DNA from 4 places in the Saccharopolyspora halophila genome. Region 3 is predicted to be linked to each of the others. Evidence: riboswitches for the same ligand, from Rfam matches in the RefSeq annotation. Region 3 holds a riboswitch; each other region holds the start of a gene.

Region 1 (5,774 bases), on a different contig from region 3:
TTCTACGTGATCTTCGAGGGGATGTGGTTCTACACCGGTTTCGCGCAGATCCTCTCGCTCGGCAGGCGCAACAAGATGGTCGGCATCGCCGAGCAGTACCAGTACATCCTGCGCGACGAGTCGATCCACCTGAACTTCGGCATCGACTGCGTCAACCAGATCAAGCTGGAGAACCCGCACCTGTGGAGCCCGGAGTTCCAGCAGGAGGCCCGCACCATGCTGCGCGAAGCCTGCGAACTGGAGACCGCCTACGGGCGGGACACGTTGCCGCGCGGGATGCTCGGGCTCAATGCCGAGCTGTGCGAGCAGTACATGCGGTTCATCACCAACCGCCGCTGCACCCAGCTCGGCCTGGAGCCGGTCTTCGAGCCCACCGAGAACCCGTTCCCGTGGATGTCCGAGGCGATGGATCTGAAGAAGGAGAAGAACTTCTTCGAAACCCGGGTCACCGAGTACCAGACCGGAGCCGCGCTGACGTGGGACTGAGCGCGGCTCGCGCGGAGCTGTCCCGCAGCGCGCCCTGCGGGACAGCTCCGCGGTCTTCTCAGAGCCCGTCGCGCAGCCGCTGCGTGGCGGCGACGAGGTTGCTCAGCGCCGCTTCGGTCTCCGGGTAGTCGCGGGTCTTGAGCCCGCAATCCGGGTTGACCCACAGCCGTTCCGCGGGAACCGCCGCCAAGGCGGCGCGCAGCAGGTCGGCCACCTCGTCCGGCTGGGGCACGCGCGGCGAGTGGATGTCGTAAACACCCGGGCCGACGCCGCGCGCGTAGCCGACCGCGTTGAGGTCGTCGAGCACCTCCATCCGCGAGCGGGCCGCCTCGATGCTGGTCACGTCCGCGTCGAGAGCCACGATCGCGTCGATGACATCACCGAACTCCGAGTAGCACAGGTGGGTGTGGATCTGCGTGCCGTCGGAGATCCCGGAGGTGGCCAGGCGGAACGACTCCACCGCCCACTCCAGGTACGCAGGCCGGTCCGCCGCGCGCAGCGGCAGCAGCTCGCGCAGCGCCGGCTCGTCGACCTGCACCACGCGGATGCCTGCCGCCTCCAGGTCGCGGACCTCGTCGCGGATGGCCAGCGCGACCTGCCGAGCGGTGTCGGCCTCGGGCTGGTCGTCGCGGACGAACGACCAGGACAGCATCGTCACCGGACCGGTCAACATGCCCTTGACCGGCTTGTCGGTCAGCCGCTGCGCGCACCGGGCCCACTCGACGGTCATCGACTCCGGCCGGTGCACGTCGCCGAACAGGATCGGCGGGCGCACGCAGCGCGAACCGTAGGACTGCACCCAGCCGTGCTCGGTGGTGGCGAAACCGGCCAGCTGCTCGGCGAAGTACTGGACCATGTCGTTGCGCTCGGGTTCGCCGTGCACCAGCACGTCCAGCCCCAGCTTCTCCTGCAGCCGCACCACCCGTTCGATCTCGTCGCGCATCCGCCGCTGGTACTCGGCCAGGCCGATGCGGCCCGCGCGGTGCGCTGCGCGGGCCTTGCGCACGTCGGTGGTCTGCGGGAACGAACCGATCGTGGTGGTCGGCAGCGGCGGCAGCCGCAACGACTTCTGCTGCGCCTCAGCCCGCTCCCGGTAGTCGCCGCGACGGGAGTGCTCGGGACGCAGCGAGTCCACGCGCGCCCGCACGCGCTGGTCCCGGTTCGCGCTCGCCCGGGAGGCCACCGCCGCGCGAGCGTTCTCCAGTTCCCCGCGCACGCTCTCGCGACCCACGCGCAGCGCCCGGCCGAGCGCCACGACCTCGCCGACCTTCTGGCGCGCGAACGCCAGCCACTGCCTGACCTGCGGGTCCAGGTCGTTCTCGGCGTCCACGTCGTAGGGCACGTGCAGCAGCGAGCACGAGGTCGACACGGCGACGTCGCCGGCCAGTCCGAGCAGGGTGGCCGCGGTGGTCAACGCCCGGTCCAGGTCGGTGCGCCAGACGTTGCGGCCGTCCACGAGTCCCGCGACGAGCGTCTTGTCCCGCAATCCGCTCAGCGCAGGCAGCCGGTCGATCGCCGAGGCTCCGGCGACGAGGTCGACGCCGACGGCCTCGATCTGCGCCGCCGCCAAGATCGGCAGCGCGTCACCGAGATCGCCGAAGTAGCCCGCGACCAGCATTTTCGGGCGGTCGGAACGATCACCGAGCCTGCGGTAGGTGTTGCGCAGCGCCTCCAGCTCGGCGGGCGCGCGGTCGGCCGCCAGCGCGGGCTCGTCGAGCTGGACCCACTCGGCACCGGCCTTGCGCAGCTCGGCCAGCAGCTCCTCGTAGGCGTCGAGCAGCTCCGGGAGCTTGTCGATCGGCCGGAAATCGTCCGGCGCTCCATCGGCGGGCTTGGCCAGCAGCAGGAACGTCAGCGGTCCGATCAGCACCGGCCGGGTTTCCACGCCGAGCTTGCGGGCCTCCCGGAAGTCCTCGACAGCGGTCCGGTCGGACAGCGCGAACCGCGTCTCCGGGCCGATCTCGGGGACGAGGTAGTGGTAGTTGGTGTCGAACCACTTCGTCATCTCCAGCGGCGGCGCGGAGGCCGTCCCGCGGGCCATGGCGAAGTAGGTGTCCATCGGGCTCAGCCCCAGCTCGGCGTGCCGGGACGGGACGGCGCCGAAGGTGACCGCGGTGTCGAGCACCTGGTCGTAGTAGGAAAACGTGTTGCCGGGGACCGAGTCGAGCCCGGCGGCGGCGAGATCGCGCCAGGTGTCCGCGCGCAACCGCCGGGCCACCTCGCGCAGGTCCGCTTCCGCGCTTCGGCCTGCCCAGTAGCTCTCCAGGGCTCGTTTGAGCTCCCGGTCGGGGCCGATCCGGGGAAATCCGAGCACGGTGGATCCGATGAAGGTCAACGCTCTCTCCTCGCGAGCTAGACGTCAGCCGAGGCATCGCGAGGGCGCGGACCAGCGACGCAGGCCGCTGGAACGTCCGCCAGGTCCTCCCGCGAGACCTCGGACCACGCACACCGGCGGTGTGCGTACCGGTGGCAGGTCTTCGGACTCGCGGGCTCGTCCGGCCATCGCCGGTTCTCCTACCGGCCGTCGCTTCCCGGACGTGGTGTCCAGTGCTCATGACGGCTTTCGTTCCCGCTCACCGCTGCGGGGCAGTCCTGGACTCGCACCAGGTTCCCTCTTGCCTCACCGGGCCGCGTCTCGTGCGTCCCGGTGAACCACCAGCGGCGCCAGGCTAACCCGGCAGGCCGGTCCCGAACAGTCCCCCGCGGCGGGGATCTCGATCACCCGGAGGCCGGGCCGGATCCCACGCTGAATCGCGCGCCGAACGGATCGCGCGCGTTGGCCAACCGGCCGTAGGCCATGTCGAAGGCGTCGTCGGCACTGCCACCCGCCTCGCGGATGCGGGCGACGGTCGCGTCGGCGTCGTCGACCATGAACAGCACGCCCCACTCCGACTTCTGCGCCGACGGATCGCCGAGGATTCCGCCGATCTCGTGACCGTCCGGACGCCGCAGGAAGGTGAAATCGGCGCCCTCGAGCTGCGAATCGCCGTCCAGGGTGAAGCCGAAGACCTCCGCGTAGAACTCGCGCGCCCGCCCCGGCTGCGCCGTCACCAGGTCGTTGCGCAGCATGGCGTTCGGCTCGTTGACGATCTCGGCGCCGATGTGCTCGCCCGCTTCCCAGAGCGCGAAGTGGCCGCCGGTCGGGTCCTTGAACACGGCCATCCGGCCGTGCTCCATCACCTGCATGGTGTCCTGCAGCACCTCGCCGCCGGCGGACTTGGCCGTGTTCGCGGTGGCCTCGCAGTCGTCGACGGCGAAGAACAGATTCCACCAGTAGTCCACCGGATCGGGTTCGACGTTCTGCATCAGCGCCGCGACCGGCTTGCCGCGCAGCAGGCACATCGTGTAGTAGCCCACCTCGGCGGACCCCCTGGCGAACTCCCAGCCGAAGACGGTCCCGTAGAAGTCGATCGCCCGGTCCAGGTCCGGGATCGCGAGATCGATCCAGGTCGGCGTGCCTTCGGGTTGTGCCTGGCTCAGTTCTGGCATGACGTACCCCCTTGGTTGCTCTCACCTGGGACGGTAGTCATGCGCACCGACAGTCGCCGGATAATCAGTCCCCGAGCCGGCTGCGCTCCCGGGCTCGCGCGGCGGCCGCCGAAGTCTTGGGCATCTCGACGAGCCCGGTCTCCTCGGGCGCGGGCGCGGATTGATGAGCACCGGTCTCGCCCGTCTGATCGAGTCCGCCCGCCTGCTCGGGCCCGCGCGCGGCCGCGGGCTCCGCCACGACCTCGGGCGCATCGGCCGCACCGAAGAAATCGGACTTCGCCAGGGCGCCCCGCCAGGCGGCCGGCTCCCGGAATTCGTTGATACCGGTGACGATCACGCCGGGAGCGACGTCCTTGGTCACGGTCGCACCGGCGCAGACGTAGCTGCCGCGGCCGACGGTGACCCCGCCGATGACCTTCGCGCCCCAGCCGACGAACACGTGGTCCTCGAGCACCGGCGCGGCGTCCTGCGCCAGCGGCACGCCCGGCTCCAGTCGCCGGTGCACCAGGTCGCCGTAGACCTGGCAGTTCGAACCGATCTTGCTGCGCGCGGCGATCGTGGCCGCGCTGATCGCGCAATCGTCGCCGATGACGGCGTTGGCGCCGACCGAGGCGCGGTGGGTGAGCACGACGCGCTCGCCCACGGTCGCGCCGTCCTCGATCCAGCAGTAGGCGTCGAGGGTGCTGTCGTCGCCGAGCCGCGATTCCTCCCCGATGAGGCTGAAGTGCGCGACCTCGCAGCGCTCACCGACCGCGGCCAGCCGGTCGAGGCGGTCCCACTCGCGGCCTGGCCGGAACGGCTCGCCCACCCTGGCCGTGGAGGCGATCCACGCCGACTCCGCGATGTTCACGCGCTCCGTCTGCAAAGCTGCTCCCTCACACCCCGGCTACTGACCGCGCCAAGTCTAGAAACCGGCGCACCGAGTCGATCACCGCCCCCGCTACACGCCGATCGCCAGCCGTGACACCAGGTGACCGGACGCCGCTCGTGCGACCACGCGGCCGGGTCCTGCAGATCGGGGGTGCCGGCGGTCTGGTTGATCAGCGGAATCCGCAGCACCGAGCCGCAGTTCACCGCTTCCGCGAGCCGGCCAGTGACGTGCTCGGATCGGTCGGCCGCCGCGCGACGCCCAGCCGCAGGTGAGCACACCGCCGCAGATGGCCGGGTGCGGCGGATTCGTTCGGATTCGAGATCGGCGCCGCCATGCCGACGTCCTCGATCAGGATCCGGTCGTGGAACACCGGTTCGAGCGGTTTCGGGCGGTCGCCCGCGATCTCGCGGGATTCGCCCCCGCGGACGGTCTCATCTCGGACCCGGCCATTGCTCGTAGTCGGTCCTCGATCGAAGCGGTGGACGGCATCGCCTGCTTGGCGAGCTCGCCGGTCGCGGTGCGGGTCGGCCCACCGTCGATGAAGCGCCAGAAATCCACCCGTTCCGCCGAAACCGCTGAGGCCGGATTCAGCCACTCGCCCGAAGCCGCTCCAGCTCGCGCTCGATCCTTGCGCGCGCTGGTCACGGGCCAGGACGGCGCCGCAGGGAGGTGCCCCGGCCACCCACCGGCTCCCACTGGATGAAAGCGTTGGCCCGAACGGGCAGATTACGTTTTCAACTCCGGACCGGAAATCGTCTCGTCGCCGTTGCACCTGCACACCGGCTCGGTTAACTTCCCGCCATGGGTGCCGAAATCAGTTCCGAATTCCGCTCGATCCCCGACCTCCTCCGGTATCGCGTCCGGCAATCGGAAGCCGGCGAGGCATTTCGCTTCCCCGTCGACGGCCAATGGCACACGCTGACCTGGG
Region 2 (5,774 bases), on a different contig from region 3:
AGACGAATTCCTCGCTCATCGGCTGCTGCTCCAATGCCGTCTTGAGGTCGGCGAGCGCTCCCGCCCGCGCGCGGTCGTATCGACTGATCCAGCGGTCGGCGATGGCGTTGATCGGCACGGCGTTGAGGTGGTGCAGCTTCTCCCTGCCCCGCCACCGCGTGGTCACCAGGTTCGCCGCCTCCAGCACCGCGAGGTGCTTGCTGACCGATTGCCTGGCCATGTCCAGCTCCTGGCACAACTCGCGCAGGGTCTGCCCGTTCCGGGCGTTCAGGCTGTCGAGCAACCGCCTCCGGTTCGGATCAGCCAGCGCCTTGAACACCTCGTCCACGCGACAACTCCAATATGCAACCATCCGGCTGCCTAAATATAGGCAGCCTTCCGGCTGCACGTCAAGCGGCGCAAGTCGACGCCTTCGCGGCCCCAAAAAGGAGTGGCCCGGTCGCTTCCGGGAAGCGACCGGGCCACTGGACGCCGGATCAGGAGATGGTCACCTCGCTGGGCAGTTGCAGCGTGCCGCTGAGCGTCGCGCTGGTGCCGCCATCGCAGAAACCGCTCTCGCTGATCGGGAACGACTCGTTCGAGTTGGCGGTCAGCTGATGCGTCCCGTTGTCCCAGCCGTTGCCGGGCACCGCGACGTTGTCCACCGTGATCTCGCAGACCCCGCCGATGTCGACGGTCGCGCTGGCCTGGCTGATGTCCACGCTGGTGGTGCCGGTCGCCGCCGCCAGCCACTGACCGGACGCGGTGACCGTGGTGGTGGCCGAGGGCATCAGCGTGTTGGTGCAGTTGGTGATGGTCGGCGGTGCCGGGTTGCCCGCGGAGTCCACCGTGCCCGCGACCGCCGGGTCACCACCGGTGGGCGCGAGGACGTTTCCGTCGACGGTGCCGCATCTGACCTCGGTGCCGCTGTTCGAGCGCATGACCAGTTCCGATCCGCTCGCCAACGCGACCGGCTCCACGGTGTCCTGCGGATTCCACTGCACGGCCTGGGTCGTCGCGGCCTGCGCGACCGAGCCGCCCGCGAGGGCAAACGCCGCGATCATCGCCGCGCCGAGGGTCCTGTATCGACCGGTGTTCATCCCGTCCTCCTGTCGTCGAGGCACGCCTCGCCCGGCGGCAGCGCAATTCGCGCCTGCCGCGGAATGGTTTCGGTGTTCGTCGCCGATTCGAGGCCGCGCCGGGTGAAAGTTATAGAAACACGTATGTTTCCAAAGCGCAACGAAGCCTCGAGCCGGCTATGCGTGCCGTGCGCGAGCGGCTGCGGACAAAAGCGGGGTCAAGCGAGTGAGCTTATGGGCCAAACGAGTGTGGTCGACGGTTTCCCTGCGTAGCTCCTCGCGAATGATCTCGCGCACGGCGCCGACCACGAATTCGATCTTGGTGCGATGTTCCGGCTCGCCGCAGACCACGATGAGCTCGGTGATGGTGCTGGTCATCCGCTGCCTGGCGGCCAAGGCAAGGCTTTCCAACTCGGGATGGGCGCAGTTCTCCCCGCCGCCGAAGTAGATCCGCGCCGCTGCCGGATTCTCGGCCAGCCAGGTGATTAGCGCCTCGACGACGGCCGCGTACCGATCCGCGCAATCGCGATTCTCCGAACACGCCCGGCTGCAGGCTCGATACCACTCCTCGATCGCCGAGCGAAACGAGGTCGAGGAATCCGAAATCGAGTGATCGCGTTCGCTTTCCGGAAGGTGCACGCGGGCACGGTAGCGGGCCGGTAGCCTCGTCGAAAGGACTTGCCCTTCGATGACGAGCGAGGTAGCAGGCAGGTGAGCGCCAGGGTTCCGCGGGAGCCGCGGAAGTTGCCGCCGGGCAGGCACGGGATCCCGGCGGACGAGGTCGCGGGCGACCAGCGGGGACGAATACTCGCCGCGGTCGTCTCCTGCGTCGGCGAGTCCGGTTACGCCAAGGCCACCGTCGAGGACTTCATCGGCCGCGCCGGCGTTTCGCGGAAGACCTTCTACCAGCACTTCGCCAACAGGGAAGCGGCCTTCCTCGCCGCCTACGACGAAGTGGCCGAGCGGGTCACCTCGGCCGCGCAGAAGGCCTACTCCGCCCAGGACGATCTGGTGGCCAGCGCTCGCGCCGCCCTCGAGTGCACGCTGCGCGAACTCGCGGCGGACCCCGACGCGGCCGTGCTCGGCATCGTCGAGGTCTTCGCCGCAGGCCCCAAGGCGCTGGAGCGGCGCAGCGAGATCCTCGGCCGCCTGACCGACCTGATGACCGAGCAGACCAAAGATCTGCCGGAATCCGCGCCCGGCCCGAACTTCACGGCCGAAGTCGTGGTGGGCGCGGTCCTCGAGGTGCTGTACAACCGCGTGCGCCGCGGCGAGGCCCGGCAGCTCCCCGAACTGCTCCCCGACCTGCTCTACTGCGCCATCGCCCCGTTCGTCGGCCACGACCGCGCCGCCGAGGAGCGAACCGCACAGCTCCACCAGAGCGCCCGGAGCTGAACGCGCACCCATCCCGCCGAGCACGCGTCGTGTTCGGCGCTCAGCGGTCCGAAAGACCACCACGCGCTGGCTTCATCCGGCTCCACCTCGGGATGCCGACCTCCCGCGACGAGCCGGTACATCCGACACCACGGCCGGTCATTCTGCGGCCCCAAATGACATCGACGGCGACGGGGACGGTCGTTGTAACGAGTAGCTGCAAGAGCACAGCCCGCAAGAGCGGCGCGGGCGGTGGGCTCCTCTTCGCCCTGGAGCGTCGATTCACCCGAGCATCCAACACGGCATGCGTCGAAACGCGCCGCCTTGACGACGATGCGGGGCCGCCATCTCCGCCCCCGCCCGGCACTCGGGAACTCACCAATGCCGCATCGCGACACGCGCATATAGGCATCCGGGGCATCTCTACCCCCAACATGTAGAGTGATGCGTGCTGGTGGTTCACCGGGCCGAACGGGCTCGGTGTGGCAACAGGGAACCCGGTGCGATTCCGGGACTGCCCCGCAGCGGTGAACGGGAACGACCGCCGTCAACGGCACTGGGCGCGATGCGCCTGGGAAGCGACGGCCAGTAGGACCGGCCATTCGGCCGGCCGCCCGTGAGTCCGAAGACCTGCCACCGGCGCGCGCACGAGAGGTGCGCGCCAGTCCGGGACCTCGCGGGAGGGTCCGCGCGGACGCACGACGGCGGATCGCGCCGTCGTGCTCGCGTGCTCGCCGCCGGTTCCGGGCGTGCCTTCCGAGCTCGCGAGGAGAGAGTCCCGGTGACCGAGTCGCCCACCGCAACACCAACCGCTCCCCCGATCACCGTCCGATACCCCGGCGGCGAGTTCGCCCCGCTGGACTGGCATCGGGTGTCCACAGTGGTCGAGCAGGCCTGCGCAGGCCTCGCGGACGTGCGCCCCGAATCCGTGCTGGCCGAGGTGCGCCGCAACATCTACGACGGCATCGCTCGTGCGGAGCTCGCCGAGGCGCTGACGTTGTCGGCGCGCACGCTGGTCGAGACCGAGCCGAACTACTCGCAGGTCACCGCACGGCTTCTGCTGGACAACCTGCGCGGCGAGGCGCTGACCTCGCTGGCGGGCAGGCAGCAGGAAGCCGATCAGGATCAGATGCGCACGCGCTATGCGGAGTACTTCGCCGATTACGTGCGTCGCGGGGTCGAGCTGGGGCAGCTGGACCCCGAACTGGCCGCTTTCGACCTCACCAGGATCGGTGCGGAGATCGAACCCGACCGCGATCTGGCGTTCGACTTCCTGGGCCTGCAGACGCTCTACGACCGGTACCTGCTGCACCACGACGGCATCCGCTACGAACTGCCGCAGGCGTTCTTCCTGCGAGTCGCGATGGGGCTCGCGCTGCGCGAGGACGACCGCGAGGGTCGCGCCATCGAGTTCTACCGGCTGCTCTCGTCGTTCGACTTCATGTGCTCGACCCCGACGCTGTTCAACGCGGGAACCACTCGCTCCCAGCTGTCCTCGTGCTTCCTGACCACTGTGGACGATGATCTCGGAGCGATCTTCCGCTCCTACCAGAACAACGCGCTGCTGGCCAAGTACTCCGGCGGCCTGGGCAACGACTGGACCCCCGTGCGGGGAATCGGTGCGCACATCCGCGGCACCAACGGCGAATCGCAGGGCGTCGTGCCGTTCCTCAAGATCGCCAACGACACCGCGGTGGCGGTCAACCAGGGCGGCAAGCGCAAGGGGGCCGTGTGCGCGTACCTGGAGACCTGGCACATCGACGTCGAGGAGTTCCTCGACCTGCGCAAGAACACCGGTGACGACCGGCGTCGCACGCACGACATGAACACCGCCAACTGGGTTCCCGACGAGTTCGTGCGCCGAGTCGAGGCCGACGAGCAGTGGACCCTGTTCTCCCCCGACGAGACGCCTGACCTGCACGATCTGTACGGCAGCGCGTTCGCCGAGCGCTACCGCGAGTACGAGGCAGCCGCCGAGCGCGGCGAGATCCGCGTGCACAAGCAGGTGCGGGCCGTGGACCTGTGGCGGCGGATGCTGACCCTGCTCTTCGAGACCGGGCACCCGTGGATCACCTTCAAGGACCCGTGCAACCTGCGTTCCCCGCAGCAGCACGCGGGCGTGGTGCACTCGTCGAACCTGTGCACCGAGATCACGCTCAACACCAGCGCCGACGAGGTCGCGGTGTGCAACCTGGGCTCGATCAACCTCGCCCGGCACGTCACCCCCGACGGCCTGGATCGCGAGCGCCTGGCCGCCACCACGCGCACCGCGGTGCGCATGCTCGACAACGTCATCGACATCAACCTCTACACCATCGACGAGGCCCGCGATTCCAACCTGCGGCACCGCCCGGTGGGTCTCGGCTTGATGGGCTTCTCCGATGCGCTGCTGCGCCAGGGCATCGCGATGGCCTCGCCGCAGGCGGTGGAGTTCGCCGACCGCAGCATGGAGGAGATCTCCTACCACGCGATCTCGGCGTCGTCCGCGCTCGCCGAGGAGCGGGGGAGCTACGAGTCCTTCGAGGGGTCGCTGTGGAGCCGGGGCGTGCTGCCCATCGACTCGCTGGACCTGCTCGGTCGTTCGCGGGGCGGTGACGAGTTCGACCGATCGACCGCGTTGGACTGGGATCCGCTGCGAGAATCGTTGCGCGCCAACGGGATGCGCAACTCGAACGTGATGGCGATCGCCCCGACCGCGACCATCGCCAACATCTGCGGCGTCGGCCAATCCATCGAACCGCTGTACCGCAACCTGTACGTGAAGTCGAACATGTCCGGCGATTTCACCGTGGTGAACCCGTACCTGGTCGAGGACCTCAAGCGCGCCGGGCTCTGGGACGAGGCGATGGTCGCCGAGCTGAAGTTCTTCGACGGTTCCCTCGGCCCCATCGACCGGGTGCCCGACGAGTTGAAGACCCGCTACGCCACGGCTTTCGAGATCGAACCGCAATGGCTGGTCGAGGCCGCCGCGCGCAGGCAGAAGTGGATCGACCAGGCCCAGTCGCTGAACCTGTACCTGGCCACGCCCAGCGGCCGCAAGCTCGACGAGCTCTACCGGCTGGCCTGGCGCAAGGGCCTCAAGACCACCTACTACCTGCGCTCCTCCAGCGCCACGCACGTGGAGAAGAGCACGCTGCGCGGCACCGACGGCAAGCTCAACGCCGTGCCCGCCGCCTCCTGTTCCGTCGACGACACCGATTGCGAAGCCTGCCAGTGACTGCGGAGACCAACCCGCCGAACGCCACGACCGGACTCGGCGAGATCGACCGCGGGGCCGGTCGCGTCGACGTCGCCGACAAGGCGATGATCAACTCCCGCGCCGACGTCAACCAGCTGCTGCCG
Region 3 (5,774 bases):
CGGCTCCGGTGAGCGCGGCGGTCAGGCCGGAACCGCCGTTGTCGGCGACGTTGGTCAGCTTGTCGGTGAGGCCGGTGACCTTGTCCGTGACCGAACCGACGGCCCGGGAGATCATCGCTTCGAGGAGTTCCTGCCCGGCGTCCTTGAGGTCGTCGAGCGGGAGCTCGTCCAGCAAGCTCTTCTCGCGCTTGTCGGTCTCAGCCATCGTTCCCACCCGACTTGCGCCTCGACCCGCCGGACGACGTTGCGGCCTTCTTCCTCGAGGTCGATGGGGCGCGAGGGGCGGACGGTTCGCGCGGTGCGCGAGTTCGCTTGCCCGGCTCAGCAGGTTGGTCGTCGTCGATCGAGGAGCGCTGCGCCGGGGCCTTCTTCCCCTTCTCGGGCCTCGTCTCCTGCTCCGACGAATCCGGATCACGCTCCGACGATTCCTGCTCCTGCTTCTGCTCCGAGGAAGTCGATTCCTGCTGACCTCCGTCCTCCGAGTCAGATGAATCCGACTGCGGGGAACGGATTTTCGCCGCACGTTCGGAGAGGTTGTCGCCCAGGGAATCGAGCTTGTTGCTCGCAGCGGCGACGGCGGCGGTCTTGGCCGCGTCGATGAGGCGTTCGCGGACCACGTTGCTGAGCTCGCTGACTTCGTTCGAGCCGGCCACCGCTCCGCCCGCCTTAGCCAGCAGCTCCTTGGGGTCGCCCATGCGCCGTCCGAGAACGACCCCGCCAACCATGAGCGCCAACTTCATCTTGCGGCTGCGACCCAGGGCGTAGCCGACCGCCACCGCCGTCGCTACCTGAGGTCCTCGCTTCATCCCGACCTCCTGCTGGAGCAGGTGAAATCCTTCGGCTGCGAAGCAGCCCGTGAGTCAGACTTACCCCCCGACCGGTGCACCAACACATCGACGCCGATGCACGTCCAGGTGTCAGCGTCCACGACGTTCGCACTGGTCAAGCCGCATCAGCATGGTCATGCGTTCGGGTGCGGCGCTGCAGATGACGCTAGAAGCGCGCTGCCGCGGTGCGTAGAGTCGAAAGCCTCTTCTCCGTCGAGAACCCGTGGATCGAGGCTGGAAAGACCGTAGGCGGCGCCTGCCGATCGTGCAGGAGTGAGGGGATCGACATGGCCGACAGGGACGAGCGATCGGAAGAGCGGCGCCACGGCGGCGAGCTGGTGGAGGCTGGAACCGAAGGGGAGCAGGTGTTCGACTCCGGCGACCGGCGCGAGCAGGACTCCGGGGACCGGCACAAGGACGAATACCCGGACGTGTACCTCGACATCCCCCAGGTGAAGGTCGACGAGATAAGCCTGGAGGTGGAGAACCTGCACGCCCGGGTATCCCTGCAGGCGGAGGTTCTCGACCTCCTCAAGCTCAACGTCGGCGTCGACGCCGAACTGGGCCGTGTCGCGCTGCAGATCAAGGGAGTGGAGGCGCAGGCCCAGCTCAAGGTCCGGCTGGACAACGTCGCCAACGTTCTCGATCGGGTCCTGACGACGATCGATCGCAACCCCCAGATCCTGGAGAACCTCACCAAGAGCCTGGGGCGCGCCGTGGAGGACGTCGGCGAGGGCGCGGGTTCGGCGGTGAAGGACGTCGGCTCCGGTGCCGGCACGGCCGTCGAGGAGGTGGGTGTAGGTGCGAGCTCCGCCGTGAAGGACGTCGGCTCGGGGGCCGGTAGTGCTGTGGAGAGCGTCGGCGAGGGCGCTGGATCCGCTGTCGAGGACGTCGGGGCTGGTGCTGGTGGTGCGGTTGAGAACGTGGGTGAGGGCGCGGGTTCGGCGGTGAAGGACGTCGGCTCGGGTGCTGGTGGTGCTGTGGAGAGCGTCGGCGAGGGCGCTGGCGAGGCGGCCGAACAAGTGGGCAGCGGAGCCGGTGAAGCCGTCGAGGACGTCGGTAGCACCGCCGAAGAGGTCGCCAAGGGAGCGCGTGACGTGGTCGGTGGCGAAAGCTCCGATGAAGAGGGCGGTTCCGAGGAGAAATCGACTGGGAAGCGCCGCTCGACGGGGGATTCCGGCCGCAGGACCCGCCGCAGCAGCGGCCGAGACGGCCAATCGAGCCGACCGAGCAAGGAGCGACGCCGATGACGGACGAAGACGACGCGGACGTGATCTTCACCAGCACCGTGCGTGCCGACGAGATCACCTTCCACGAGGTGCCCGAAACCGGGGTCGAGTTTCCCGGGGACACCGACGACCGCTCCACCTCCGGGAGCGATCGCACCAACCTCCCGGACCAGGTCCGCCCCCACGTGACCTACCACGCCATCCAGGTCGACTACCGGATCAAGGCGTACCTGGACCAAGCGGAGCGTCCTGACCGCTGAGCAGCGGCCGGTTCCGCTCGGACGATGCGCACCAGCGGGCGAACCGCTGCTCGACTGCCACGTCCGCGGAGCAGGAACACGGCTTGGTCGTGTCCACCAAGTACGTGCGCATAGCCGGCCAGGGCGCGACCCGTTGGCGAGTGACTTCGAGTCCGCGAACCCACTTCGAGTCCGCGAACCCGGTGGGGCGCCCTTCTCCTCGCCGGGCGGCGATGACGCTCGCCCGTGGCGGGCCCCGTGATCATCCGGCGTCACCGGCTCCGGACCGCCCCAGCGGGGGATCCTCACGCAGCATCGGACCCCGGCCGCGGAGCGGGGGTGCACAGCCTCGTGGCCGAGGGCCCAACGCCGCCGCCTCGTAAGGACCGCAAGCCAGGGGCGGTGTGCCGTGCGCAAGGCACCGTCGCCGTTCCCGTCGCGCTGACCCGCCTACCTCCACGGCGCGAAACGCCGGGTGTTCGCGGATCTGCGACACCTTGATCGGTCGCGGTCAGGCGGGCAGGTGCACCCTGCGGTGCAGCCGGTCGCCGATGTCCTGCGAGGCGTTGTCCAGCAGCTTGTGCGCGAGCTCGAACAGGGCCCTGGCGATGGCGATCTCGTCGCCGATCTGCGGGACCTCCGGATCCTCCGGGTGCCGCCGCGCGGTGCCGTGCCCGTGCAGCGGTTGCCCGTTCGGTGTCATGAAGCCGACGTCCGCGGTCGTCTTCGCGCCGGCCTCCACGACCTGCAAGTTCAGCGTGATCGAGTGCGTCTCGTTCATCGTCGCCTCCTGGTGCCGCTCTGAGCGGGCCGCTCCTGGAGAGCGGCCTCGGCACCCGGTTACCCAGATCACACCGGCCGCAAGCGGAGGCTGCAGAAAGCCGGGTCACGGACCGTGATCGATTTCACCAGGTTTGACCTCGGACGGTAGATCAGGCAAGGATGACCGAGCCGACAGGGCAGGAACCCGGTGCGAATCCGGGACGGTCCCGCCACTGTGACCGGGAAGTGGCCCCCACCTATTGCCACGGCTGTGACCAGCTGGAAGGCCGGGGGAACGCGTTCGGCCCGGGAGTCAGGACACTGCGCGTCGGCTCCGCGCCGCGAACCCGCGGCGCGCGGACACCGAGCCCCTCGGGCGGGAGAACCCAGGAGGTCGGAGATCCCATGATTCGGGATGCCGAAGAGACCAGCCGAGATGCCGGCTGGGGCGCAGCGGAGCGCCGCAAGGCGGCGGTCCTGCTCGCCGCGATCGGAGCACTGCACCTGCTCGGCTGGGGTGCCTACCTGCTCCACGTCAACGCCTTCAGCGCCGCGGGCGGTCTGGCCGCCGCGGGCACCACGGCCTACCTGCTGGGCCTGCGGCACGGATTCGATGCCGACCACGTCGCGGTCATCGACGACGCCACCCGGCTGCTGATGCAGCGCGGCAGGCGCCCCGTCTCGACCGGTATGTGGTTCGCGCTCGGCCACGCCAGCGTGGTGATGCTGCTGGCGTTCGCGGTGGCCTTCGTCGCCGGGCCGGCCGCTCAGCGGTGGGCGGAGCAGACCGGGATGCGCCTGGCGACCGGGGTCGACGTGCTGGTCGTCCTCGTGCTGACGACCCTCGCGGTGCTCAACGCGCTCGTGCTGCGCGATGCGTGGCGGTTGCTGCGCCGCGCTCGCCGCGGCGAGATCGACGAGGGCGAGGTCGAGCTGGTTCTCGGCCGCCGCGGCTTGCTGGCCCGCTTGCTGCGCGGCCGGATGCAGGGCGTCGCCCGCTCGTGGCACCTGTTCGGCATCGGGCTGCTGTTCGGCCTGGGGATGCAGACCGCCACCGAGATCACCGTGCTGGCCATGGTCTCGCCGACCGGACAGCTGTCGGCGATCGCGGTGTTGAGCCTGCCACTGCTGTTCGCCGCGGGCATGTGCACCGTCGACAGCGTGGACGGAATGCTGATGTCGCGGGCCTACACCTGGTCGATGGCCCAGCCGTTGCGCCGGTTGTGGGTCAACGTCACCACCACCGCGCTGACGGTCGGGCTCGCCGCGCTCGTCGCGTTCGTTGTCCTCTGCGGACTGCTGGCCGAATCGGGGATCGACTTCCTCGGCGGAATCGCGGCGATCGCCGATCAATTCGAGTTGCTGGGCTACCTCACCTTGGCGCTGTTCCTCGTGGTGTGGGCCGGTGCGGCGCTGTGGTGGCGATTCACCGCCCGCAAGAGCAGCCCGAAAGCCATCTGACGAAGCCTAAGGAGATGTTCAGTTTGCCGTGTGCGTGGCGGTGCGGGCGGCGGAACCGCCGTGTGGCCGCGGGATTCGCTCCGTGAGCAGTCGTCCTGCGCGGCGTCGCGGCTGTTCTCGCAGCACGACGCGTCAGAACCCGCGGCGGTGCGAGTCGAGTCCCGCACCGCGTGCGGCTCCGCCGCATTCTGCAAGGACCCCGAAAACCCGCCGCGCGGCGGCGAAAACGGAAGAGCAATGAGACGCGCAGTGCACCCGATCGAAACCGAGTCATACCGGATCATGCGGTCCCGGGCCGACTTCGCCCACTTTCCGCCGCTGACCCGTGCGGTCGTGGAGCGCGTCGTGCACACCACCGCGGATCCGAGCTGGACGGGCGAGGTCGTCGCCGACGAAACCGCCCTGCAGCGCGGCAGGAGCGCCCTGCTGGCCGACGCCCCGCTGATCAGCGACGTGCGAATGCTGGCGGCAGGAGTGACCGCCCGGCCGGTGGAGATCGGCCTGGACCTCCCGGGCGTGACCGAGGCGGCTGAGGCCGAAGGCCTGACCCGCTCGGCGGCGGGCATCCGGCTGGCCGCCGAGCGCTACCCCGCGAACGCGGTGTGGGCGGTCGGCAACGCGCCGACCGCGCTGATGGAATTGCTGCGCCTCGCCGAGGCCGGGGACGTCGAACCCGCGCTGATCATCGGGGTGCCGGTGGGTTTCGTCGGCGCCGTGGACAGCAAGGCGGCGTTGCGCCGAAGCGGCCTGCCGGCCGTGAGTACGTTGACCGAGCGCGGTGGCGCGGCGATCGCCGCGGCCGCGATCAATGCCCTGCTCTACTGGGCAGAAGAACCTGGAGGTAACCGGTGACCGAACCACTGCTGGTCGTAGGACACGGCACGGTGGACGAGCGAGGAGTGGCCCAGTTCCACTCCTTCCTCGAGCGGCTGCGCGCGCGGCTGAGCGCGGCCGGCGTGGACAGCGCGGGAGGCTTCATCGAGCTCTCCGCGCCCGCGGTCACCGAATCCTGGGCCGAATTGGCCGAGAAGGGGCACCGGCGGATGGCGGCCGTCCCGCTGGTGCTGGTCGCCGCCGGTCACGGCAAGGGCGACATCCCGGCGGCGCTGGAGCGCGAGGTTCAGCGGCACCCGGGCACCTCGTACGTCTTCGGGCGCCCGCTGGGCCCGCACCCGATCCTGCTGGACCTGCTCGCCGAGCGCATCGCCGAGCAGGTGCCGCGCGAGGAGTGGGCCGAGACCGCCGTCGTGCTGGTC
Region 4 (5,774 bases), on a different contig from region 3:
GCCGCCCGCTGGCCGGAGCCGGGACAGGACTCGCGGGTGGAGCTGTGGCCCCGCGACGGCGCCTCGCTCGAGGGCGACGGTGAGCCCGCCTACGTGCTGGGGCACCGCAACAGCCCGGATTTCGAGCGCTGGGAGCGCTGGTATCGCGGCGGAACCCTGCACGGCGAGGTCCTGCACGTGCTGGCCGGTGACGGCGGTCCGCGTCCTGGCGACGAGGAACCCGGTTCGGCCGAGCCGTTCGGCCTGCTGGAGCGGTTCGCACGGCACCGGCGCGTGGCCAAGGACTGCAAGGCCGGGATCGCCACCGTGGAGAACCGCCGGGCCCAGCCCTGAGCTCGACTCCGCCGGGAATCAACCCGCACCGCCGCGGGTCTCAGCGGACTCGGTGGCGAGCACGTCGCGACGCCGTTTCGCGGCCTCCATCAGGAGCTGCGGGCGGAGTCGCAGAGCTGCTCCCCCCGGCCCGGGCGAAGAGCTCCGGAGCTAGAGGAGGATCCGCTCGGGCGGGTGAGGATTGACAGTTTTGCCTAAAACTGTGCGGACATTTCGGGCGCCGTGAGCTTGCAGTTCTAGGCAGAACTGTCACGAGCCTGCTCGGGCACCGCTGCGCGCATCGTCGAGTCGCGCCCGGGCCCCGGTGCGGAGGAAGCGGACGTGCGGGTGGCCCTCGGGCTCCTGGGTGACCTCGGCGCGCACGCCGTAGACCTGCTCGATCAGGGGCTCGGTGAGCACCTCGGACGGTTCGCCCGCCGCGACCACCGAGCCCTGCTGCAGCACCACGATCCGCTCGCAGAACATCGCCGCCAGGTTCAGGTCGTGCAGCGCGACCACGGTGGTCAGCGGCAGCTCGACCAGCAGCTCGAGCAGTTCGAGCTGGTGCTGGACGTCCAAGTGGTTGGTCGGTTCGTCCAGCAGCAGCTCGCGGGGTTGCTGGGCCAGGGCGCGGGCGATCTGGACCCGCTGGCGCTCACCGCCGGACAGCGTCTGCCACCGCTGATCCACCTTGCCGGTCAGACCGGTGCGCTCCAGCGCGGCGCGAACCGCTTCGGCGTCCTCGGCGCTCGCCTGCTGCCAGGCCTTGCGGTGCGGGATGCGGCCCAGCCGCACCACGTCCCGCACCGTCAGCGGGACCTGCGTGTCGGTGTTCTGCTCGACCACGGCCACCCGCCGCGCCAGCGTGCGGCGGTCCACCCCGGAGAGCTCGCGCCCGTCGAGGGTGACCACGCCCGTGCTGGGGTTGAGCAGTCCGGCCAGCAACCGCAGCAGCGTCGACTTCCCCGACCCGTTGGGCCCGAGCAGGCCTACGGTCTCGCCTTCGCGCGGGGCGATGCTGACGCCGTCGACCACCGGCTTCCCGCCGAGCGCCCGGGAGACCCGGTTCGCCGCGAGTCCTTCGCTCATCGCGTCTCCCTCGCGCGGTAGAGGATCAGCACGAACGCGGGCACGCCGATCAGCGCGGTCATGACTCCCACCGGGATCTCCTGCGGGTCCAGAACGGTGCGGCTGAGCGTGTCGACCCACACCAGGAAGATCGCACCGGACAACGCCGTCGCCGGTAGCAGCCGCGCGTGGCCGGGACCGGACAGGGCGCGGGTGGCGTGCGGCAGCACCAGGCCGACGAACCCGATCGCTCCCGAGGAGCTCACCAGCACCGCGGTCAGCAGCGCGGTCACGCACAGCAGCACCAGCCGCGTGCGGGCCACCCGCACGCCGAGCGTGGCAGCGGCGTCCTCGCCGAAGGCGAACGCGTCCAGCGCACGCGCGTGACCGGCGCACACCAGCATGGTCAGCACCAGCGCCCCCGCGCACAACCCGACCTCGGTCCAGCTGGAGTTGCTCAGCGAGCCCAGCAGCCAGAACAGCACGGCGCGGGTGGTGTTCGCGTCGGCGGAGGTGAGCACGATGAACGAGGTCAGCGCCGAGAACAGCTGCATCGCGGCGACGCCGGAGAGCACCACGCGATCGGTGGTTCCGCCGAGCACGTGGCTCAACCACAGCACCAGCGCGAACGAGAACAGCGCACCGCCGAACGCGCCCGTCGACAGCGACAGCGCGCCGCCGCCCACCCCGAGCACGATCACCAGCACCGCACCGGTGGAGGCCCCCGAGGACACACCCAGCACGAACGGGTCGGCCAGCGGGTTGCGCAGCAACGACTGCATGATCGCCCCGCAGACCGCCAGCCCGGCGCCGCAGATCGCGGCCAGCAGCGTGCGCGGCAGCCGCAGGTTCCACACGATGCCCTCGCGGATCAGCGACAGCTCCGAGGCCGCGAGGCCGAGCCGGTCGGCGACCACCGCCCACACATCACCGACCCGCAGCTGCGCGGGGCCGATCGTGATCGCCACGGCGATCGACAGCAGCAGCGCAACGATGCCGCCGACCAGCAGCAGCGGTAACCGGAAGTGGTCGCGCACGTGCGCGGCCCTCACTCGGACAGCCGGAATTCGCGCAGCTTGGCGGCCACCTTCTCCGCCCCGGTGACCGTGCGGATGGTCGGGTTCATCGCCTGTCCGCTCAAGGTGACGTAGCGCTTCTCGCGGACGGCGGTCATGTTCCGCGTGACCGGGTGCGATTCCAGGAACTCGATCTTCGCGCGGGCGGATTCCGCGGTCTGCGAGTCGCGGGTCAGGTCGCCCAGCACCAGCGCGTCCGGATCGCGCTCAGCCACGACCTCCCAGTTGATCTGCGGCCACTCCGCGCGGGTGTCGTCGAACGCGTTCTCGGCGCCGAGCTCCCTGGTGATGATGCCGGGCGCTCCGCAGCAGCCCGCGATGTAGGGCGATTCGGAGTTGGCGAACCAGTACGCCACGGATGTGTCGGGAGCTGCGAGCTCGCGGGTGGCGCGGTCCATCCGGCCGCGCAGCTCGGCGACCAGCCGCTCGCCCCGGTCCTCGACGCCGAAGAGCCGGGCGAGGTCGCGCACCTCGTCGTAGATCAGTTCCATGGTCAGCGGCTCGTTCCGGCGCCCGTCGCCCGAGCCGCTGTTGTCCTTGACGCAGTCGGCCGGGGACAGGTAGCTCGGCACGCCCAGCTCGGCGAACTGCTCGCGCGTGGCGACACCGCCGGTGCCCAGCGTGGATTCGAAGGAGGCCGTGACCAGGTCCGGTTCGGCGGCCAGCACCGACTCGTAGGAGGGCCGGTCATCGGCGAGCCGGGGAACGCCCTCGTTGGCCGCGGCCAGGTCTTCGGGAAGCGGATCGGTCCACATCGCGGTGCCGGCGATGCGGTCGGCCAGCCCGAGCGCGAGCAGGATCTCCGTGCTGCCCTGGTTCAGCGAGACGACCCGCCGCGGCGGCGCCTCGACCTCGGTGCGCTGGCCGCAGTTGTCGACGACCTGCGGGAATCCGGGTGCGGAGCGCTGCCGTTCCTCGCTCCCGGCACCCGCGCCGCAGCCGGCGAGCGGGACGAGCAGTCCGAGGACGAGCGGTAAGGCAAGACGATGCCAAGCGATCAAGCGCACGAACGTTCCTTCGCGTCAGGGCTCTGCACGCGGAGCCCGGTTGCCATGGCAAACCCGGATCGAGCCGGGGGCCAGCAGGTCTTCGGACTCGGGGTCTTCCGGACGGAACGCCTTCCCAGGGCTGCGATCCGCGACGATCTCGGATCCCCAGTGGCCTCGTGCTCCGCCGTCCCCCACACCGCTGCGCGTCAGTTCCGGATTCGCACCGGATTCCCTGTTCACGGGGTACGTGAATCGGCTGGCTTCGCGAAGTTATCACACGGCCGTGCAGGTTGATCGTCTTTGTGACCTGCCCCGCCGTTGGCTCCGTCGGCGAAATACACCATTTCCGAACACGTTCGGCGTTGTGCTAACTACGATCGGTGACGACGTCGACCTGGAGGAGAGATGACGAAGCGAGCACGTCGCCAATGGGTGCTGGGACTCACCGCGGCGGTACTCGCCGCAGCCGTGATCGGAGCGTTCGCGCTGCGGACGCCCGCACCGATCGGGCACTGGAACAGCGCGGAGGGGCGTGCCGAGTTCCTGGCGGCCTACGACGCGGCGATGACCGACCTGCCCCGGCCCGCTGAAGTGCGCGACGTGCGAACGGACTTCGGCTTCGTCCGCGTCTACCGCTTCGACGGAGCGGGCGGCGAACCGCTCGTCCTGCTCCCGGGACGAGCGGCGGCCTCCCCGGTGTGGGCCGACAACCTGCCCTCGCTGCTGCGCATCGGCGACGTCTACACCGTCGACCTGCTCGGCGAGCCCGGGCTGAGCGTGCAGGAAGCCCCGATCACCGACGAGGCCGATCAGGCCGCCTGGCTCGACCAGGTGCTGGCCCGACTGCCCGAGCAGCGGTTCCACCTGGTCGGCCTCTCGATCGGCGGGTGGACTGCGGCCAATCTCGCGATCCACCGGCCACAGCGCGTCGCCAGGGTCACCCTGATCGACCCGGTCTACACCTTCGACGACATCCCGCTCAGCACGGCGATCCGGGCGATCCCGGCGTCCGTGCCCTGGTTGCCGAAGTCCTGGCGGGACTCGTTCAACTCCTACACGGCAGGCGGCGCGCCGGTGCGGGACGTGCCGGTGGCCGACATGATCGAAGCGGGAATGCGCTACTACTCGATGCGCCTGCCCCAGCCCGCGCTGATCGAACCCGATGAGCTGCGCGGCTTGCGGATGCCGGTGCTGGCGCTGATCGCCGGACGGTCGGTCATGCACGATCCGGACACCGCTGTCGCCACGGCCACCGACGTTCTGGTCAACGGCACGGTCGAGGTGTTCCCGGACGCCTCGCACGCGGTCAACGGCGAGCGTCCGCGCGAGGTGGCCGATGCGATCGATCGTTTCGTCCGATAGGGGCCCTTCAGCGTGCGGCGGCAGCCGCACGCGGTGCGGGGCTCAGCTCGCACCGCCGCGCGGGTCCTCAGGCGCCTTCGGGCCAGGACAGCCGCAGCGCCGCGCAGGCCGCTGCTCGAGTCGCGCTCCCGCAGCCCGACGACGTCTGCGGCCCGGCACCGCCACGCAAACCCCGAGCTGAAACATCTCCCACGAGAAGGGCCGGTGCACCGCGCGATGCACCGGCCCTCGGCTTCTCCGGGTCAGATCAGCTGAAAGATGTCGAAGGCCCCGGACAGCTGGCCGATGACCGCGATGGTGGCCGCGAGCGCCCCGAGCGCCGCCACCGTCAGCACTGCCATGACGACCAGGTACACGAGCGCCCTGACCGGCTTCGGCAGCTTGGCCACCGAATCGAAGTCGGGCAGCGTGAAGTGTGGTTCCTTACCGATCCCTGGTGCGGACATCCTGACTCCCCCGTCCTTGTCAGTTCTCTCGAACAGTTGCTTCTGATCGAGAGACGGAGCGCAACCCCAGCCAGTTGCGCCGTTTCGCATCACGAATTCGTCTCGGCTGGAAATCGATCAGATCGTCCAGCGCGGGCGACCCGCACGACTCCCGTCGGCCACCTCGGCCCGGCACCAATCATCCGCATCGAAGCCGTTGATCGCGAGCCGACCTGAAGAGGTGATCGCGCTTTGAACTCGGATCGTTACTCCGCGGGCCACCGGGCCCGGGCGGACGGACGACGCTGGTAGATCACGGTGTGGCACCGTTGGAACACCGAGCGACCAGATCAATTTTCTCACACGTGCCACTTCGATCTTCACTCGGGTCGGACAAGAGCGACACCGCCGATCGGGGAATGATCATCCGCTTCATCCGCCTCCGAGCGGCCGCTCTCGAATGGAAATTCGACATTCTGACCGAGCGGTGCGAACGGGATTGCGAAATTTCGCTGAACCCCCGAAAAGCGAGAAGCAACGAT

What was found. A riboswitch is a leader RNA that binds a small molecule or an ion and turns the genes downstream of it on or off. The one in region 3 is predicted to bind cobalamin.
Region 1: another riboswitch for cobalamin. It lies ahead of metE (5-methyltetrahydropteroyltriglutamate--homocysteine S-methyltransferase); the one in region 3 lies ahead of ABD289_RS19195 (HoxN/HupN/NixA family nickel/cobalt transporter).
Region 2: another riboswitch for cobalamin. It lies ahead of ABD289_RS21860 (ribonucleoside-diphosphate reductase subunit alpha); the one in region 3 lies ahead of ABD289_RS19195 (HoxN/HupN/NixA family nickel/cobalt transporter).
Region 4: another riboswitch for cobalamin. It lies ahead of ABD289_RS14720 (ABC transporter substrate-binding protein); the one in region 3 lies ahead of ABD289_RS19195 (HoxN/HupN/NixA family nickel/cobalt transporter).

The regions. Positions count from the first base shown of each region.
Region 1 covers NZ_BAAARA010000021.1:194,401-200,174, reverse strand. The annotation lists gene ABD289_RS21855 (ribonucleotide-diphosphate reductase subunit beta) at 1-486, shown strand, start outside; gene metE (5-methyltetrahydropteroyltriglutamate--homocysteine S-methyltransferase) at 545-2,821, opposite strand; cobalamin riboswitch at 2,938-3,159, opposite strand; gene ABD289_RS21845 (VOC family protein) at 3,205-3,975, opposite strand; gene ABD289_RS21840 (acyltransferase) at 4,040-4,840, opposite strand; gene ABD289_RS21835 (hypothetical protein) at 5,046-5,624, opposite strand; gene ABD289_RS21830 (AMP-dependent synthetase/ligase) at 5,648-5,774, shown strand, end outside.
Region 2 covers NZ_BAAARA010000021.1:200,640-206,413, reverse strand. The annotation lists gene ABD289_RS21880 (ArsR/SmtB family transcription factor) at 1-328, opposite strand, end outside; gene ABD289_RS21875 (hypothetical protein) at 477-1,079, opposite strand; gene ABD289_RS21870 (hypothetical protein) at 1,236-1,697, opposite strand; gene ABD289_RS21865 (TetR/AcrR family transcriptional regulator) at 1,770-2,453, shown strand; cobalamin riboswitch at 2,871-3,084, shown strand; gene ABD289_RS21860 (ribonucleoside-diphosphate reductase subunit alpha) at 3,214-5,649, shown strand; gene ABD289_RS21855 (ribonucleotide-diphosphate reductase subunit beta) at 5,646-5,774, shown strand, end outside.
Region 3 covers NZ_BAAARA010000015.1:160,587-166,360, reverse strand. The annotation lists gene ABD289_RS19220 (SRPBCC family protein) at 1-205, opposite strand, end outside; gene ABD289_RS19215 (hypothetical protein) at 198-776, opposite strand; gene ABD289_RS19210 (TrbL/VirB6 family protein) at 1,115-2,077, shown strand; gene ABD289_RS19205 (hypothetical protein) at 2,074-2,316, shown strand; gene ABD289_RS19200 (DUF1876 domain-containing protein) at 2,807-3,076, opposite strand; cobalamin riboswitch at 3,256-3,381, shown strand; gene ABD289_RS19195 (HoxN/HupN/NixA family nickel/cobalt transporter) at 3,463-4,518, shown strand; gene ABD289_RS19190 (precorrin-8X methylmutase) at 4,768-5,370, shown strand; gene ABD289_RS19185 (sirohydrochlorin chelatase) at 5,367-5,774, shown strand, end outside.
Region 4 covers NZ_BAAARA010000008.1:447,290-453,063, forward strand. The annotation lists gene ABD289_RS14705 (hypothetical protein) at 1-333, shown strand, start outside; gene ABD289_RS14710 (ABC transporter ATP-binding protein) at 583-1,401, opposite strand; gene ABD289_RS14715 (FecCD family ABC transporter permease) at 1,398-2,393, opposite strand; gene ABD289_RS14720 (ABC transporter substrate-binding protein) at 2,429-3,463, opposite strand; cobalamin riboswitch at 3,520-3,721, opposite strand; gene ABD289_RS14725 (alpha/beta fold hydrolase) at 3,851-4,807, shown strand; gene ABD289_RS14730 (hypothetical protein) at 5,050-5,253, opposite strand; gene ABD289_RS14735 (hypothetical protein) at 5,652-5,774, shown strand, end outside.